DNA from 2 places in the Streptomyces sp. NPDC087440 genome. Region 1 is predicted to be linked to the other one. Evidence: riboswitches for the same ligand, from Rfam matches in the RefSeq annotation. Region 1 holds a riboswitch; the other holds the start of a gene.

Region 1 (7,382 bases):
AGGTCGTCTTCCACGCCCGCATCGCGGAGGACGCGACGGGCGAGGACGCATCGGGCGAGGACGCCTCGGGTGAGGAGGGGGAGGAAGAGGAGGGCCCCTTCTCCATCGACGACGTCGCCGCCACCCTCATCGACAAGCTCATCCACCGCCACCCGCACGTCTTCGGCGACGAGACCGCCGAGACCCCGGCGGACGTGAAGGCCACCTGGCTGCGCACCAAGGCCGTCGAGAAGCAGCGCACCTCGGTGACGGAGGGCATCCCTCTCGGACAGCCCGCGCTCGCCCTCGCGGCCAAGCTCTCCTCCCGGGTCCGCTCGGGCGGCATCGACGCCCCCCTCCCGCCCGGCGACGGCGGCATCGGCTACCAGCTCCTCGCCCTGGCCGCCCGCGCCGAGGCGGACGGCATCGACCCGGAGACCGCCCTGCGCGCCGCCGCACGCGTGTACCGGGACGCGATCCTGGCGGCGGAGGGACAGGCGGGATGAGCACCGTGGCGCAAGGCGGCTAACGTCGACGGGTGAGCACCGCACCCCCCGCCGAACCCGCCCCGGAACTCTTCACCTGGGAGTTCGCCACCGATCCCTACCCGGCCTACGCCTGGCTCCGCGAGCACGCGCCCGTGCACCGCACCCGGCTGCCCAGCGGCGTCGAGGCCTGGCTCGTGACCCGGTACGCCGACGCCAAGCAGGCCCTCGCCGACCAGCGGCTCAGCAAGAACCCGGCGAACCATGCGGGCTCCGCCCACGCGAAGGGCAAGACGGGCATCCCCGGCGAGCGGAGTGCGGATCTGATGACGCACCTGCTCAACATCGACCCCCCGGACCACACCCGGCTGCGCCGCCTGGTGTCCAAGGCGTTCACCCCGCGCACGGTCGCCGAGTTCGCGCCCCGCGTACAGGAGTTGACCGACCGGCTCATCGACAACTTCGCGGGCGAGGGGTCCGCCGACCTCATCCACGAGTTCGCCTTCCCGCTCCCCATCTACGCGATCTGCGACCTGCTGGGCGTGCCCCGCGAGGACCAGGACGACTTCCGGGACTGGGCCGGGATGATGATCCGGCACGGCGGCGGCCCGCGCGGGGGCGTGGCGCGCTCGGTCAAGAAGATGCGCAACTACCTCGCCGAGCTGATCCACCGCAAGCGCGAAGACCTCGGCGACGACCTCATCTCGAACCTCATCCGCGCCAGCGACCACGGCGAGCACCTCACCGAGAACGAGGCTGCCGCGATGGCGTTCATCCTCCTCTTCGCGGGCTTCGAGACGACGGTCAATTTGATTGGAAACGGGGTGTATGCCCTGCTTCGGAACCCCGAGCAACGGGAGAGGCTCCAAGCGGCCCTCGCTGCCGGCGACACCGGCCTCCTCGCCACCGGCGTCGAGGAACTGCTCCGCTACGACGGCCCCGTCGAGCTGGCCACCTGGCGGTACGCCACCGAGGCGCTCACCCTCGGCGGGCAGGAGATCGGGGAGGGGGACCCCGTACTCGTCGTGCTGGCGGCCGCCGACCGCGACCCCGAGCGGTTCCAGCATCCGGACACCCTCGATCTCAGCCGTCGGGACAACCAGCATCTCGGTTACGGGCACGGCATCCACTACTGCCTCGGTGCCCCCCTCGCGCGGCTCGAAGCGCAGACCGCACTCGCGACCCTGCTGACCCGTCTCCCTGACCTGCGACTCGCGGCGGAACCTGCCGATTTGCGCTGGCGCGGCGGCCTCATCATGCGGGGTCTGCGCACGCTTCCGGTGGAGTTCGGAAGTGGTGCGCAGGGCAAGGAAAGTGATGGGGCATCAGAGATGTGACCTTTGCGTGATCTCCGCTGCATCGACTTGTGACGGGTGTTCGACTGCGGCTACGTTCACGGGCGACCCGGCTGCCCAGCCAGAAGCCGAGTCACCGTCAGCGAAAGGCAACCGCATGCGTTCCGGGAACGGTAAACACCGCCGCCCGCGTCAGGCCCCCGCAATCGTCGTCGCGGCCGGGGTCACCGGCTCCGCGCTCGCGATTCCGCTCCTCGGCGCCACCAGCGCCGGTGCGGTCGAGGCAGGCACCTGGGACCGCGTCGCCGAGTGCGAGAGCGGTGGTGCGTGGAGCGCCGACCTGGGCAACGGGTATTACGGCGGGCTCCAGTTCTCCCAGGAGAAGTGGAACCAGTACGGCGGCGGTTCCTACGCCCCGCGCGCCGACCTCGCCAGCCGCTCGCAGCAGATCGAGGTCGCCGAGAAGGTGTTCAAGGCCGAGGGTCCGCAGGCCTGGCCGAGCTGCGCCGTCATATCCGGGCTGGCACCCGGCGGCGGCGGTCACTCCGGTTCCGGTTCGGGCCAGGGAGGGGTGGACGCCGCCGATCCCGGCGTGGACGCGGGCATCGATTCCCGTACGCCCCCCACGCCCCCGGCGGACGCCGCCGAGCCCGACGCGAAGAAGGACACGAAGCGCGACGCCTCGGACGGCACCGAGCCCGCCCAGGGGACCCCGGGCGCCACCCCGGACCCGGGCGCGACCCCCGACGCCGGTACGCCCGCCACCGGCGCCACCGCCTCGGCCGACCCCACCGAGTCCACCCCCGGCTCCAGCGTCTCGCCCAGCACCGGCCCCGACGCCTCCACGAGCCCCACCGCCCCCGACGCCACCGGCACCCCGGACCCGGGCCTCCCCGGCTCCGGCAAGCACCGGGGCGAGCCCGCGCCGGAGAACTCCCTCCCCGTACCGGACAATTCCCCCGATAGGGATGCGATCGAGCGGGACGGCGGGCGGCACGCCTCGCGGGACGGCAGCGCGAAGACGGAGGGCGACGCCCCCGAGCCCGGCACGTACACCGTGCGGCCCGGCGACAACCTCTGGCACATCGCCGACGAGGCGAAGGTCCCCGGCGGCTGGAGCGCCCTCTACGAGGCCAACAAGAAGTCCCTCGGCGCCGACCCGGACCTCATCAAGCCCGGCCAGCACCTGGATCTGAGCGAAGGTCAGGAAGCCGGGCAGAAGCAGCAGGAGAAGCAGGGGAAGGACCCGTCGGAGGGGTCGGAGGACGGCGAAAAGTAGGGGCGGTTGAGGGGCTTGTGTCCGCTTTTGCGCAAGTGAGACATGAGTCTCTTCGCCCCAACTGGCGTGTCCCTCCGGGTGACTCCCGGTAGGCCCCCTCTGACCTGCGTAAACGCAAGTGAGCAGGGGGCAAGTAGGGGGTGGATGTCCCGGATGTGCCTCTTTGAACATCCGGGGCACCTGTGATTACGGTCGTCCTCGCTCGCCACCGGTGAGCACCGGAGCCCGCACGCCGAATCCTGCCGGCGGGCCACCGGAAGCAGTCGTCGCGAAAGCGCCGTAGGCAGGAGCGGGGGACCCAAGGTAAGTGCCGGGCCCGGACGTTGAGAGACGTCGTGGGAACGGCTTGGGGTGAAGCCGCCGAAACGGAAAGCCGCAGCAAGCGTCACGCGGGAATCCGGACCGGAGGCCGGGCGAACTCACAGCCCGAACCCGACAGCTCACCTCGAAGGCGTCGGTGAGGGGTATATCCATGTCGCTTTTCAGCAGCAAGGGCAAGCACCGCCGTCCGTCCAAGGCCACGCGTGCCGCCGCGATCGCGGGCGTCACGGGTGTCGCGGTCGCCGCCCCGCTGATGGGGGCCTCCTCGGCCTCCGCCGCCTCCGTCGACACCTGGGACGCCGTCGCCCAGTGCGAGTCCGGCGGCAACTGGTCCATCAACACGGGCAACGGCTACTACGGCGGCCTGCAGTTCACGAACTCCTCGTGGGCCGCCGCCGGTGGCACCCAGTACGCCTCGCGTGCCGACCTGGCCACCAAGGGCCAGCAGATAGCCACCGCCGAGAAGCTGCTCAAGATCCAGGGCCCCGGCGCCTGGGCCTGCGCGGGCGCCGGCAACCTGAGCAACGACGGTGTCGACCCGGGCGTCAGCACCGGCTCCTCCGCGAAGAAGTCCGCCCCGAAGGCGGAGAAGAAGCGCGAAGAGGCCCCGGCCGCCTCCCGCAGCGAGACCCGCTCGGTGCCGAAGGTAGAGTCGAAGGCCGGTGGCCCGATCAAGAAGGGTGACGGCGAGTACAAGGTGCAGGCGGGCGACACCCTGTCGAAGATCGCCGAGCGCGAGCACGTCAAGGGCGGCTGGCAGCACATCGCAGACCTCAATGAGGACGTCGTCTCCGACGCCGACCTCATTTTCCCGGGTCAGCAGCTCCACCTGAGCTGATCCAGCGGGGACCGACGGCCCACCCCCGTCCGTCCCCGCCCCGCGGGAACCCCGGCGCCCCACCCGCGCCCGGTTCCCGCACCGCGGACTCCCGGCGGCCCACCCCCGCCCGAGTCCGCACCGCGGAGGGGGCGGCTCACCCCCGCCCCCTCCGCACCCCCGACCCCGGCCGGGCGCGACTTCCCCCCGAACGCGTCCCGCCGGGGTCGACCCCTATCCGCAGGCCCCACCCGCAGGCCCTGTGCACAAGGGCTCACCCGTGCGCGTACGCACTCAGGCGTGCATACGGGCCGTACTCGTCGGTGAACAGATCCGTAACGCACGGTGACGTCACCAGGGTCCTTCGTCCTGTATTACAGGCATTCGGGCATCTTTTCGTCCCAGCGTGCGGTCGATCGGCTGGCCGATGCCCCGGAGCCGGTTAGGCTCTTGTCGCAAGGCCGAAAGCGACCCTGCGCCGTGTGCCCCTTCACGGGGCCCGCCACCTTCGCGTCACATCCCATAAGGAGATGCTCGTGCCGTCCATCGACGTCGTCGTAGCCCGGGAAATCCTGGACTCCCGAGGCAACCCCACGGTCGAGGTCGAGGTCGGCCTCGACGACGGCAGCACGGGTCGTGCTGCTGTTCCGTCCGGCGCCTCCACCGGTGCCTTCGAAGCCATCGAGCTTCGCGACGGTGACCCGAACCGCTACCTCGGCAAGGGTGTCGAGAAGGCCGTCCTCGCCGTCATCGAGCAGATCGGCCCGGAGCTCGTCGGCTACGACGCCACCGAGCAGCGCCTGATCGACCAGGCGATGTTCGACCTCGACGCCACCGAGAACAAGGGCTCGCTGGGCGCCAACGCCATCCTGGGTGTCTCCCTGGCCGTCGCGCACGCCGCCTCCGAGGCCTCGGACCTGCCGCTGTTCCGCTACCTCGGTGGCCCGAACGCGCACCTGCTGCCCGTCCCGATGATGAACATCCTCAACGGTGGGTCGCACGCCGACTCCAACGTCGACATCCAGGAGTTCATGATCGCGCCGATCGGCGCCGAGTCCTTCTCCGAGGCCCTGCGCTGGGGCGCCGAGGTCTACCACACCCTCAAGAAGGTGCTGAAGACCAAGGGCCTGTCCACCGGTCTCGGCGACGAGGGCGGCTTCGCCCCGAACCTGGAGTCCAACCGCGCCGCGCTCGACCTCATCGTCGAGGCCATCAAGCAGGCCGGTTACATCCCCGGCGAGCAGATCGCGCTCGCGCTCGACGTCGCCGCCTCCGAGTTCTACAAGGACGGCGTCTACGAGTTCGAGGGCAAGTCCCGCTCGGCCGCCGAGATGACCGAGTACTACGAGGAGCTCGTCTCCGCGTACCCGATGGTCTCCATCGAGGACCCGCTGTACGAGGACGACTGGGCGGGCTGGAAGGTCCTCACCGACAAGCTGGGCTCCAAGGTCCAGATCGTCGGCGACGACCTCTTCGTCACCAACCCGGAGCGCCTGGCCCGCGGCATCGACGAGGGCTCGGCCAACGCCCTGCTCGTCAAGGTCAACCAGATCGGCTCGCTCACCGAGACGCTGGACGCCGTCGAGCTCGCGCAGCGCAACGGCTTCAAGTGCATGATGAGCCACCGCTCCGGCGAGACCGAGGACGTCACCATCGCCGACCTCGCCGTCGCCGTGAACTGCGGCCAGATCAAGACCGGCGCCCCGGCCCGCTCGGACCGCGTCGCCAAGTACAACCAGCTGCTGCGCATCGAGGAGATCCTCGACGACGCCGCGGTGTACGCGGGCCGCTCCGCGTTCCCCCGCTTCAAGGGCTGAGACCCTCCTGAGGGTTTAAGCCTCCGTACGTCCCCGTACCCGGTCCCGTACCGTGTGCGGGGACGTCGGCGCGTAACGGGGAGGACTCAGGGATGGCCGCACGGAACAAGGGCGACCGGTTCTCCACCACGACCCGGCTGCGCCTGCTCGGCGAGCAGACCGCCGCCCGCGTCTACCGTTCCCAGACCCGCCGCCAGGCCCGCCGCTCCCGGCTCACGGGACGGGCGGCGCTGCTGGTGCTCGTGGTGTGCACGCTGGTGGTGGCCCTCGCGTACCCGATACGGAGCTACTTCTCGCAGGCGACCGAGATCGCCGACCAGGAACAGGCCAGGAACGAGGCCGAGCGGCGTGTGGAGCAGCTCCGCGACGCCAAGGCCCGCCTCCAGGACGACGCGTACATCGTCCGCCTCTCCCGCGAGCACCTGCACTATGTGTTGCCCGGCGAGACCGGTCTCACGATGTACGACCCGAAGGCGCCCGGCACCGCGCAGCGCCCCGAAGGGGACGAGGCCACCGGCAGCCCCTGGTACTCCAACGTCTGGGGCGGCGTCGACGCGGCCGACCGCAGCGAACCGTAGACCCCACCGAAGATCGTCACCAGAACAGACCGACAGAAGGCACGCATGGACACCCCGCCCCCGACCACGCCGCGCACCGAGCCCACCGAGAGGGACATCGAGGCGTTCAAGCTCCAGCTGGGCCGCCCGCCGCGCGGGCTGCGCGCGATCGCGCACCACTGCCCCTGCGGCAATCCGGACGTGGTCGAGACGGCCCCGCGCCTGGAGGACGGCACGCCGTTCCCCACGCTCTACTACATGACCTGCCCCCGGGCCACGGGCGCCATCGGCACCCTTGAGGGCTCCGGCCTCATGAAGGAGATGCAGGCGCGGCTGAGCACCGACCCGGAGCTGGCCGACCAGTACCGGGCCGCCCACGAGGACTACCTCGAGCGGCGCGACGCGATCGAGGAGCTGGTGGGCTTCCCCAGCGCCGGCGGGATGCCCGACCGGGTGAAGTGCCTGCACGTGCTGGTCGGCCACTCGCTGGTCGCGGGCCCCGGTGTGAACCCCTTCGGCGACGAGGCGCTGGCCCTGCTGCCCGAGTGGTGGGCCAAGGGCCCCTGCGTCACTCCGTGCGCCGACACGGAGGCCGCGAAGTGACCCGGGTCGCCGCCGTCGACTGCGGTACGAACTCCATCCGCCTGCTGGTCGCCGACGCGAACCCGGAGACCGGCGAGCTGGTCGACCTGGACCGCCGGATGACGATCGTCCGCCTCGGCCAGGGCGTGGACCGCACCGGCCGCCTCGCCCCCGAGGCGCTGGAGCGCACCTTCGCGGCCTGCCGCGAGTACGCGGAGGTCATCAAGGCGCACGGCGCGGAGAAGGTCCG
Region 2 (7,382 bases), on a different contig from region 1:
CGCCGGGTACGACGCGTACGGCGCACATACCCCGCAACAGGGCCATGACACCACCGGTACGTGGAGCAACCTCGCGGACATTCCGGCGCAGGGCGGCCCCGTCTCGTACGACACGCAGAGTTACCAGGCCGACGCCATGGCGACCGGCCAGTGGGACGCCACCGCGTGGAGCGAGGCGAACCAGACGCACCAGGTCCACCCGGGCGCCTTCGAGACCGGCCAGTTCGACGCGACGCAGTTCCAGACCGGGCAGTTCGGGACGGGCCAGTTCGACACCGGCCAGTTCGACACCGGCCACCCGGACGCCCCGCAGTTCGCCTACTCCGCCGACTCCTCCTCCGGGCACCAGTGGCAGCCGTACGATCCCAGCCTGGAGACCGGCGCCTTCGACGCCACCGCCTGGAACACCGGCCACGACGCTCACGACACCCAGGACGCCCCCGACACCCCCGGCCCCCTCACCGGTGAAACGGACGTCCACACCACCGAGTTCCCGGTGATCTCCCCCCGCGCCCACGACGAGGCCGACTCCGGCCCGGGCCCCGAGCCGGAACCCGCGGCGGCCGGCCCTCGCGCCGCCCGCCGAGCCCCCGCGAACCGCGGCCGCCGCCGCACCCCCGCCAAGCGCTCCGCCCTCTTCACCGTCGCCGTGCCCTCCGCCTGTGTCATGGGCGTCGCAGGAATCGCCGCCGCTTCCGTCAGCGGGGTCGCGGGCGCCGACGAGGCGAAGAAGCCGACGGCCATGACCGTCGCCGACCCGGCGACCGTGAAGCCCGTCGCCGTCAACAACAAACTCGACACCATGGCCGCCGGACTGAGCGCCGACGCCCGCGACTTCGGCGACCGCGCCAGCCGTACGCAGGAGCGCATCGACCTCAAGGAACGCCAGGACGCCGAGAAGAAGCGCAAGGCCGAGGAGGCCGCCCGCAAGGAGGCCGCCCGCCCCAAGTACGTCCTGCCGGTGAAGCAGCACGGTCTGAGCGCGTACTACGGCCAGGCGGGCGTCAACTGGGCGGCCGTGCACACCGGCATCGACTTCCCCGTCGACCTCGGCACCCCGGTGATGGCGGCGACCGACGGCACGGTCAGCTACCAGTTCAACAGCGCCTACGGAAACATGATGAAGGTCGTTTCGCCGAAGGGCGTGGAGACCTGGTACTGCCACCTCTCCCGCACCAAGATGCGCTCCGGCACCGTCAAGGCGGGCGACGTCATCGGCTACGCGGGCGACTCCGGCAACTCCACGGGCGCCCACCTGCACTTCGAGGTGCGCCCCGGCGGCGGCTCGGCCGTCGACCCGCTGGCCTGGCTCCGCAGCCACGACCTCGACCCGACGTAGCGACGTCAGCAAACACGCGCCTGTACGCCGCAGGGGCCGCACCGGAGATCCGGTGCGGCCCCTGCGGCGTACAGCGACGTACTACAGCTTCTCGACCGGCGCGTACCGCAGCAGCAGCTTCTTCGGGCGCTCGTCGCCGAAGTCGATGGTGGCCTGCGCGTCCGAGCCGGAGCCGGTCACCGTCATCACCGTGCCGAGGCCGAACTGGTCGTGCGTGACCCGGTCGCCGACCGCGAGGGTGATCACCGGCTTGTCCGAGGCCCGGCCGGTGGCGAAGCCCGAAGGCCCCTTGCGGGAGCGGGAGTTGGCGAGCGACGACGACAGCGAGGCCGCCACCGAGCCCACCCCGCCCCGGGAACCGGAGACCGGGCCCGCCGGGATCTGCGCACCGGTGCGCTTCCACTCCAGGTGGGTGTCCGGGATCTCCTCCAGGAAGCGGGAGGCCGGGTTGTACGAGGGCTGGCCCCAGGCGCTGCGCAGGGTGGAGCGGGTGAGGTAGAGCCGTTCGCGGGCGCGGGTGATGCCGACGTAGGCGAGGCGGCGCTCCTCCTCCAGCTCCTTGGTGTTGCCCAGCGAGCGCATGTGCGGGAAGACGCCGTCCTCCATGCCGGTGAGGAAGACGACCGGGAATTCGAGGCCCTTGGCGGTGTGCAGCGTCATCAGCGTGATGACGCCGGAACCGTCTTCGTCCTCGTCGGGGATCTGGTCGGAGTCGGCGACCAGGGCGACCTTCTCCAGGAAGTCGGAGAGGGTGCCCGGGGTGTCCTCGTCGCCGTTCTCCTGCTCGAACTCCAGGGCGACGGCGGCGAGTTCCTGGAGGTTCTCGATGCGGGTCTCGTCCTGCGGGTCGGTGGACGCCTGGAGCTCGGCGAGGTAGCCCGTGCGCTCCATGACCGCTTCGAGGACGACGGCCGGTCCGGCTCCCGATTCCACGATCGTACGGAGCTCCTCCATCAGCGTGTTGAACCGCTTGACGGCGTTGGACGAGCGGGCGGCCATGCCGTACGCCTCGTCGACGCGGCGCAGGGCCTGCGGGAAGCTGATCCGCTCGCGCAGGGAGAGCGCGTCGATCATGGCCTCGGCACGCTCGCCGATGCCGCGCTTGGGCACGTTGAGGATGCGGCGCAGCGGGACGGTGTCCTCGGGGTTGGACAGGACGCGCAGGTAGGCCAGGATGTCCCGGACCTCCTTGCGCTCGTAGAAGCGGACGCCGCCGACGACCTTGTAGGGCAGGCCGACCCGGATGAAGATCTCTTCGAAGACGCGGGACTGGGCGTTGGTGCGGTAGAAGACGGCGACGTCTCCGGCCTTGGCGTCGCCCGCGTCGGTGAGGCGGTCGATCTCCTCGGCGATGAACTGGGCCTCGTCGTGCTCGGTGTCCGCGACGTATCCGGTGATGAGCGAGCCCGCGCCGGCGTCGGTCCAGAGGTTCTTCGCGCGGCGGTTCTCGTTGCGCTCGATGACCGCGTTGGCGGCGGTGAGGATCGTCTGAGTGGAGCGGTAGTTCTGCTCCAGCAGGATCGTCGTGGCGTCCGGGTAGTCCTCCTCGAACTGGAGGATGTTGCGGATCGTCGCGCCGCGGAAGGCGTAGATCGACTGGTCGGCGTCACCGACGACGCACAGCTCGCCGGGTGCGAGGCCGGGGCCCGAGGGGCCGACCAGCTCGCGGACCAGGGTGTACTGGGCGTGGTTGGTGTCCTGGTACTCGTCGACCATGACGTGGCGGAAACGCATCCGGTAGTGCTCGGCGACGTCCGGGAACGCCTGGAGCAGGTGCACCGTCGTCATGATGATGTCGTCGAAGTCCAGCGCGTTCGCCTCGCGCAGGCGGGACTGGTACATCGCGTACGCCTGGGCGAGGGTCTTCTCGAAGCCGTCGGCGGCCTGGCCCGCGAAGGTCTCTTCGTCTATCAGCTCGTTCTTGAGATTGGAGACCTTGGCGCTGAAGGACTTCGGCGGGAACTTCTTCGGGTCGAGGTCCAGGTCGCGGCAGACCAGGGCCATCAGGCGCTTGGAGTCGGCGGCGTCGTAGATCGAGAAGGAGCTGGTGAAGCCCAGTTTCTTGGACTCGCGGCGCAGGATGCGCACGCACGCGCTGTGGAACGTGGACACCCACATGGCGCCCGCGCGCGGGCCGACCAGGGCCTCCACGCGCTCCTTCATCTCGGCGGCGGCCTTGTTGGTGAAGGTGATCGCGAGGATCTGGCCGGGGTGCACACCGCGCGCGGAGAGCAGGTGCGCGATGCGGTGGGTGAGCACCCGGGTCTTGCCGGAACCGGCTCCGGCCACGATGAGCAGCGGCGACCCGGCGTGCACGACGGCGGCGCGCTGGTTGTCGTTCAGCCCGTCGAGGAGGGCCGCCGGGTCCAGGACCGGGCGGGGGGCGCCGTCCCGGTAGTAGGCGTCCCGGGGCGGCGGCGGGCCGTCGAACTTCCCCTCGAACAGGTCGTGCGGAACCTCCTCCGGAGGGGGACCTTCGTCGGTGTCCTCCGGGGGCGGCGGGGCCGAGTCGTCCTTGTTCTGGAGGTCGGCCAGGAAGCTGTCGTCAAAGAGGCTGCTCATCGCCTACCGAGTCTAGGCGGCCCCACTGACAGCCCGGTCCGGATTCCGCCAGAACCCTCCGCGACCACCATCCGTGGCCTTCCGCTCACACCCTCACGAAGGCCACGAAGGTCACGAAAATGTATCGGGCATATCGAACATCAGGCTTCCCACCCGTCACAGCCATTCGTTACGGTGCTGCGCGAGCGGCCCGTACCCCCCTCGGCGAACCGCGCCGGAACGGTCGTCGCACGCCGAATCCGGCCCGCCCGCACGGCGGTTCGGAACCGGGGACCCACACACACCACCGGGGTGAATCGGCCCGTACCCCCACACCCGAGGGCCGTAGGGCACGCCTTCCTTTCCGTGAGCCCGAACCCGACAGCTAACCCGGTAGGCGGTCCACGGAAGGAATTGCCCGCTGTGTCCTCGCACCGCAAGCCTGCGCCCACGCACCGCAAACCACGGCCCGGTATCGCCGCGTCGATGCGTTCCTCGGCGCCCGGCGTCGGCGTCACCACCGCCGCCTTGGTGACCGTCGGCATCGTCGCCCAGCCCGCGCAGGCCTCCCCGGCCGCGCCGAAGCCCTCCGTCGAGGAGGTGCAGCAGAAGGTGGAGGCCCTGTACCGGCAGGCCGGGGCGGCGACCCAGGAGTACAACGCGGCCAAGGAGGCCACCCGCAAGCAGAAGCAGCGGCTCGACGGGGTGCTGGACGACGTCGCCCGGCGCACCGACCGGCTGAACCAGGCCCGGCGCACGCTCGGCTCGCTCGCCGCGTCCCAGTACCGGAGCGGGTCGGTGGGCTCGGCCTCCGCGCTGTTCCTCTCGGACGACCCCGCGTCGTACTTCGCGTCCCGGCGGGTGATGGCCCGGGCCAACGAGCGGCAGCAGAAGCTGGTCGACGACTACAGCACCCAGCAGGAGGCCGCCGCGAGGAAGCGGGGCGAGGCGACCCGCGGCCTGGAACGGCTGACCACGGCGCAGGCGGCGCTGCGGCAGTCCAAGGAGGACGTGCAGGACAAGCTGGGCCAGGCGCGCGGGCTGCTGTCGCGGCTGAGCACGCAGGAGAAGGCGCGGCTGGAGCAGCTGGAGCGCGAGCGGAAGGCGGAGGCCCGGCGCAGGGCGGACGAGCTGGCGCGGCGGCAGGCGGCGGAGGCGGCCAAGGAGCGGGAGCGGCAGAAGGAGCAGCCGCAGCCCGCCGAAGGCTCCGGACAGGGCTCGGGTGCCGACAGTGGCTCGGGCTCGGGTTCCGACAGTGGCTCGGGCTCCGGCTCCGGCTCCGGGAGCTCGTACTCCACGAAGGCCGGGAAGGTGCTGGCCTTCGCGCGGGCCCAGCTCGGCAAGCCGTACGTCTGGGGCGCGACCGGCCCCTCCTCGTACGACTGCTCGGGGCTCACCCAGGCCGCCTGGAAGGCCGCCGGGGTGGACCTGCCGCGTACCACCTGGGACCAGGTGAAGGTCGGCGAGCGGGTCGCGACGAAGGACCTCAAGCCGGGTGACCTGGTGTTCTTCTACGACGACATCAGCCACGTCGGCATCTACAAGGGCGACGGGATGATGATCCACGCGCCGAAGCCGAACGCGCAGGTGCGCGAGGAGTCGATCTTCTACATGCCGATCCACGGGAGCGTGCGGCCCGTCTGAGTGCCCGGCGGCGTCAGTTCCACAGGACGGCGATGAAGATGTTGACGACCGTCAGCCCGCCGACCGCGCCGAACAGTGCCTTCTCCACCTTCTCCTCGTCGCGCTTGACGTAGACGAGGCCCAGGATCACCACGAGGATCGCCAGCTTGATGCCGATCTTGAGGTTGTTGACGTTGTGGTCCTGGGCCTGGTGGATGCCGACCAGGGCGACCCCGGTGATCAGCATCGTCAGCGCGCCGTGCAGCATCGCGGGGCTGAAGCGGGCGGTGCCCGCGCCCATCGCCTTCATCTGGGTCAGGAACCCGCCGAGGAGGGAGGCGATGCCGATGATGTGCAGGCCGACGAAGATGTTGAGGAGTACGTCCATGGCCGGAGCCTAGCCAGCCGTTAGCACGCCTCATGCGGCAGGGCGGGCCACTGTGCCCCATCGGTCACAGAGGGAACGGAAGCAGTGGTTCCGCCTCGTTCGCCGTGATCGATCTCGACCAATGTCTGAGCACTTGCGGGCATTAGCGGTCGTTCGAAGGCTGCCCCGTGACGGGCAGGTTTAGCGTCCCTCCCCAGATGGCCGACTCCCCCACCCCCACCGGCCGTACCCGTGGAAGGACGTGAACGCCCTCGTGGCAGCGCACCGGAAGCCCAAGCAGCGCTCACTCGGCGGCAGTACCGCCCGCACCACCGCGGTCACCCTCGCACTGGCGGGAGCCGCGGGCAGCACCGCCCTGGAGGGCACCGCGCACGCGGAGCCGACGCTCACCCCGGCCCAGATCAAGTCGAAGGTCGACAAGCTCTACCACGACGCCGAGACCGCCACCGAGACGTACAACGGCGTGAAGGAGAAGTCCGTACGGACCAAGAGGTCCCTGGACCAGCTCCGCGACGAGGCGGCCCGCCGCACCGAGCAGCTCAACGTCGAGCGCAGGTCGCTCGGCTCGATGGCCGCGGCCCAGTACCGCTCCGGCGGCATCGAGCCCGCCCTGCAGGTCGCCCTCACCTCGGACCCCGACCAGTACCTGGAGCGGGCCGCCGTCGCCGGGCGGGCCGGGGAGCTCCAGGCCGCCAAGGTCCGGGGCGCGCAGCGGCAGCTCGCGCAGATCGCCCGGCTGCGGGGCGCCGCCGGGCAGCGCTTCGGCCAGCTCGCCCAGGAGGAGGCCGAGCTGAAGAAGCAGAAGGAGAAGATCCAGGGGAACATCTCCGAGGCCGAGGAGCTGCTCTCCCGGCTGACCGGCGAGGACCGGGCCCGGTACGCCGCCCAGGACGGGCACGGGGGCGAAGGCGAACGCGCCGACCGGGCCTCGGCGGGCCGGGAGCTGCCGCGCGGCTCGGTCGGCGCACCCAACGCCCGGGCCGCGCAGGCCGTGTCCTTCGCCTACTCCGCGCTCGGCAAGCCCTACGTCTGGGGCGCCACGGGCCCCTCCTCCTTCGACTGCTCGGGACTGACCCAGGCTGCCTGGCGCTCGGCCGGGGTGTCGCTGCCCCGGACCACGTACACCCAGATCAACGCGGGGCAGCGGGTCTCGCGTTCCCAACTCGCGCCGGGGGACCTGCTGTTCTTCTACTCGGGGATCTCGCACGTCGGGCTGTACATCGGCGACGGCAAGATGATCCACGCCCCGCGCCCCGGCGCCCCCGTGCGGATCGCGCCGATCGACCAGATGCCGATGGTGGGGGCGACACGGCCGGTGTGAGGGGCCCGCGGCGAGGCGGGTGGTGCGGAGGAGGCCGGGTCCTGGCGGGTGGCGTGATCCCGCCGCATCAGCGGGTCGGGCAGGGGTACACGCCGTGCAGGGCCGTGACCTCCACGGCGCAGTGGACGACCGGAGGAACCCCATGCCCGGCATCATCAGCAAGCTCAAGA

Evidence for each region. Region 1 has a riboswitch for cyclic di-AMP ahead of ACIO3O_RS23515 (transglycosylase family protein). Riboswitches for the same ligand answer to the same signal wherever they lie in the genome.
Region 2: it holds a riboswitch for cyclic di-AMP, as region 1 does, so the genes downstream of both, ACIO3O_RS05500 (NlpC/P60 family protein) here and ACIO3O_RS23515 (transglycosylase family protein) in region 1, are expected to answer to the same signal.

What each region holds. Positions count from the first base shown of each region.
Region 1 covers NZ_JBIUXN010000012.1:108,368-115,749, reverse strand. The annotation lists gene ACIO3O_RS23530 (nucleoside triphosphate pyrophosphohydrolase) at 1-485, shown strand, start outside; gene ACIO3O_RS23525 (cytochrome P450) at 518-1,801, shown strand; gene ACIO3O_RS23520 (transglycosylase family protein) at 1,917-3,038, shown strand; cyclic di-AMP (ydaO/yuaA leader) riboswitch at 3,343-3,507, shown strand; gene ACIO3O_RS23515 (transglycosylase family protein) at 3,511-4,197, shown strand; gene eno (phosphopyruvate hydratase) at 4,707-5,993, shown strand; gene ACIO3O_RS23505 (septum formation initiator family protein) at 6,086-6,571, shown strand; gene ACIO3O_RS23500 (DUF501 domain-containing protein) at 6,617-7,153, shown strand; gene ACIO3O_RS23495 (exopolyphosphatase) at 7,150-7,382, shown strand, end outside.
Region 2 covers NZ_JBIUXN010000002.1:173,236-180,617, reverse strand. The annotation lists gene ACIO3O_RS05510 (M23 family metallopeptidase) at 1-1,339, shown strand, start outside; gene pcrA (DNA helicase PcrA) at 1,421-3,901, opposite strand; cyclic di-AMP (ydaO/yuaA leader) riboswitch at 4,123-4,296, shown strand; gene ACIO3O_RS05500 (NlpC/P60 family protein) at 4,295-5,524, shown strand; gene ACIO3O_RS05495 (hypothetical protein) at 5,538-5,891, opposite strand; gene ACIO3O_RS05490 (NlpC/P60 family protein) at 6,145-7,212, shown strand; gene ACIO3O_RS05485 (hypothetical protein) at 7,355-7,382, shown strand, end outside.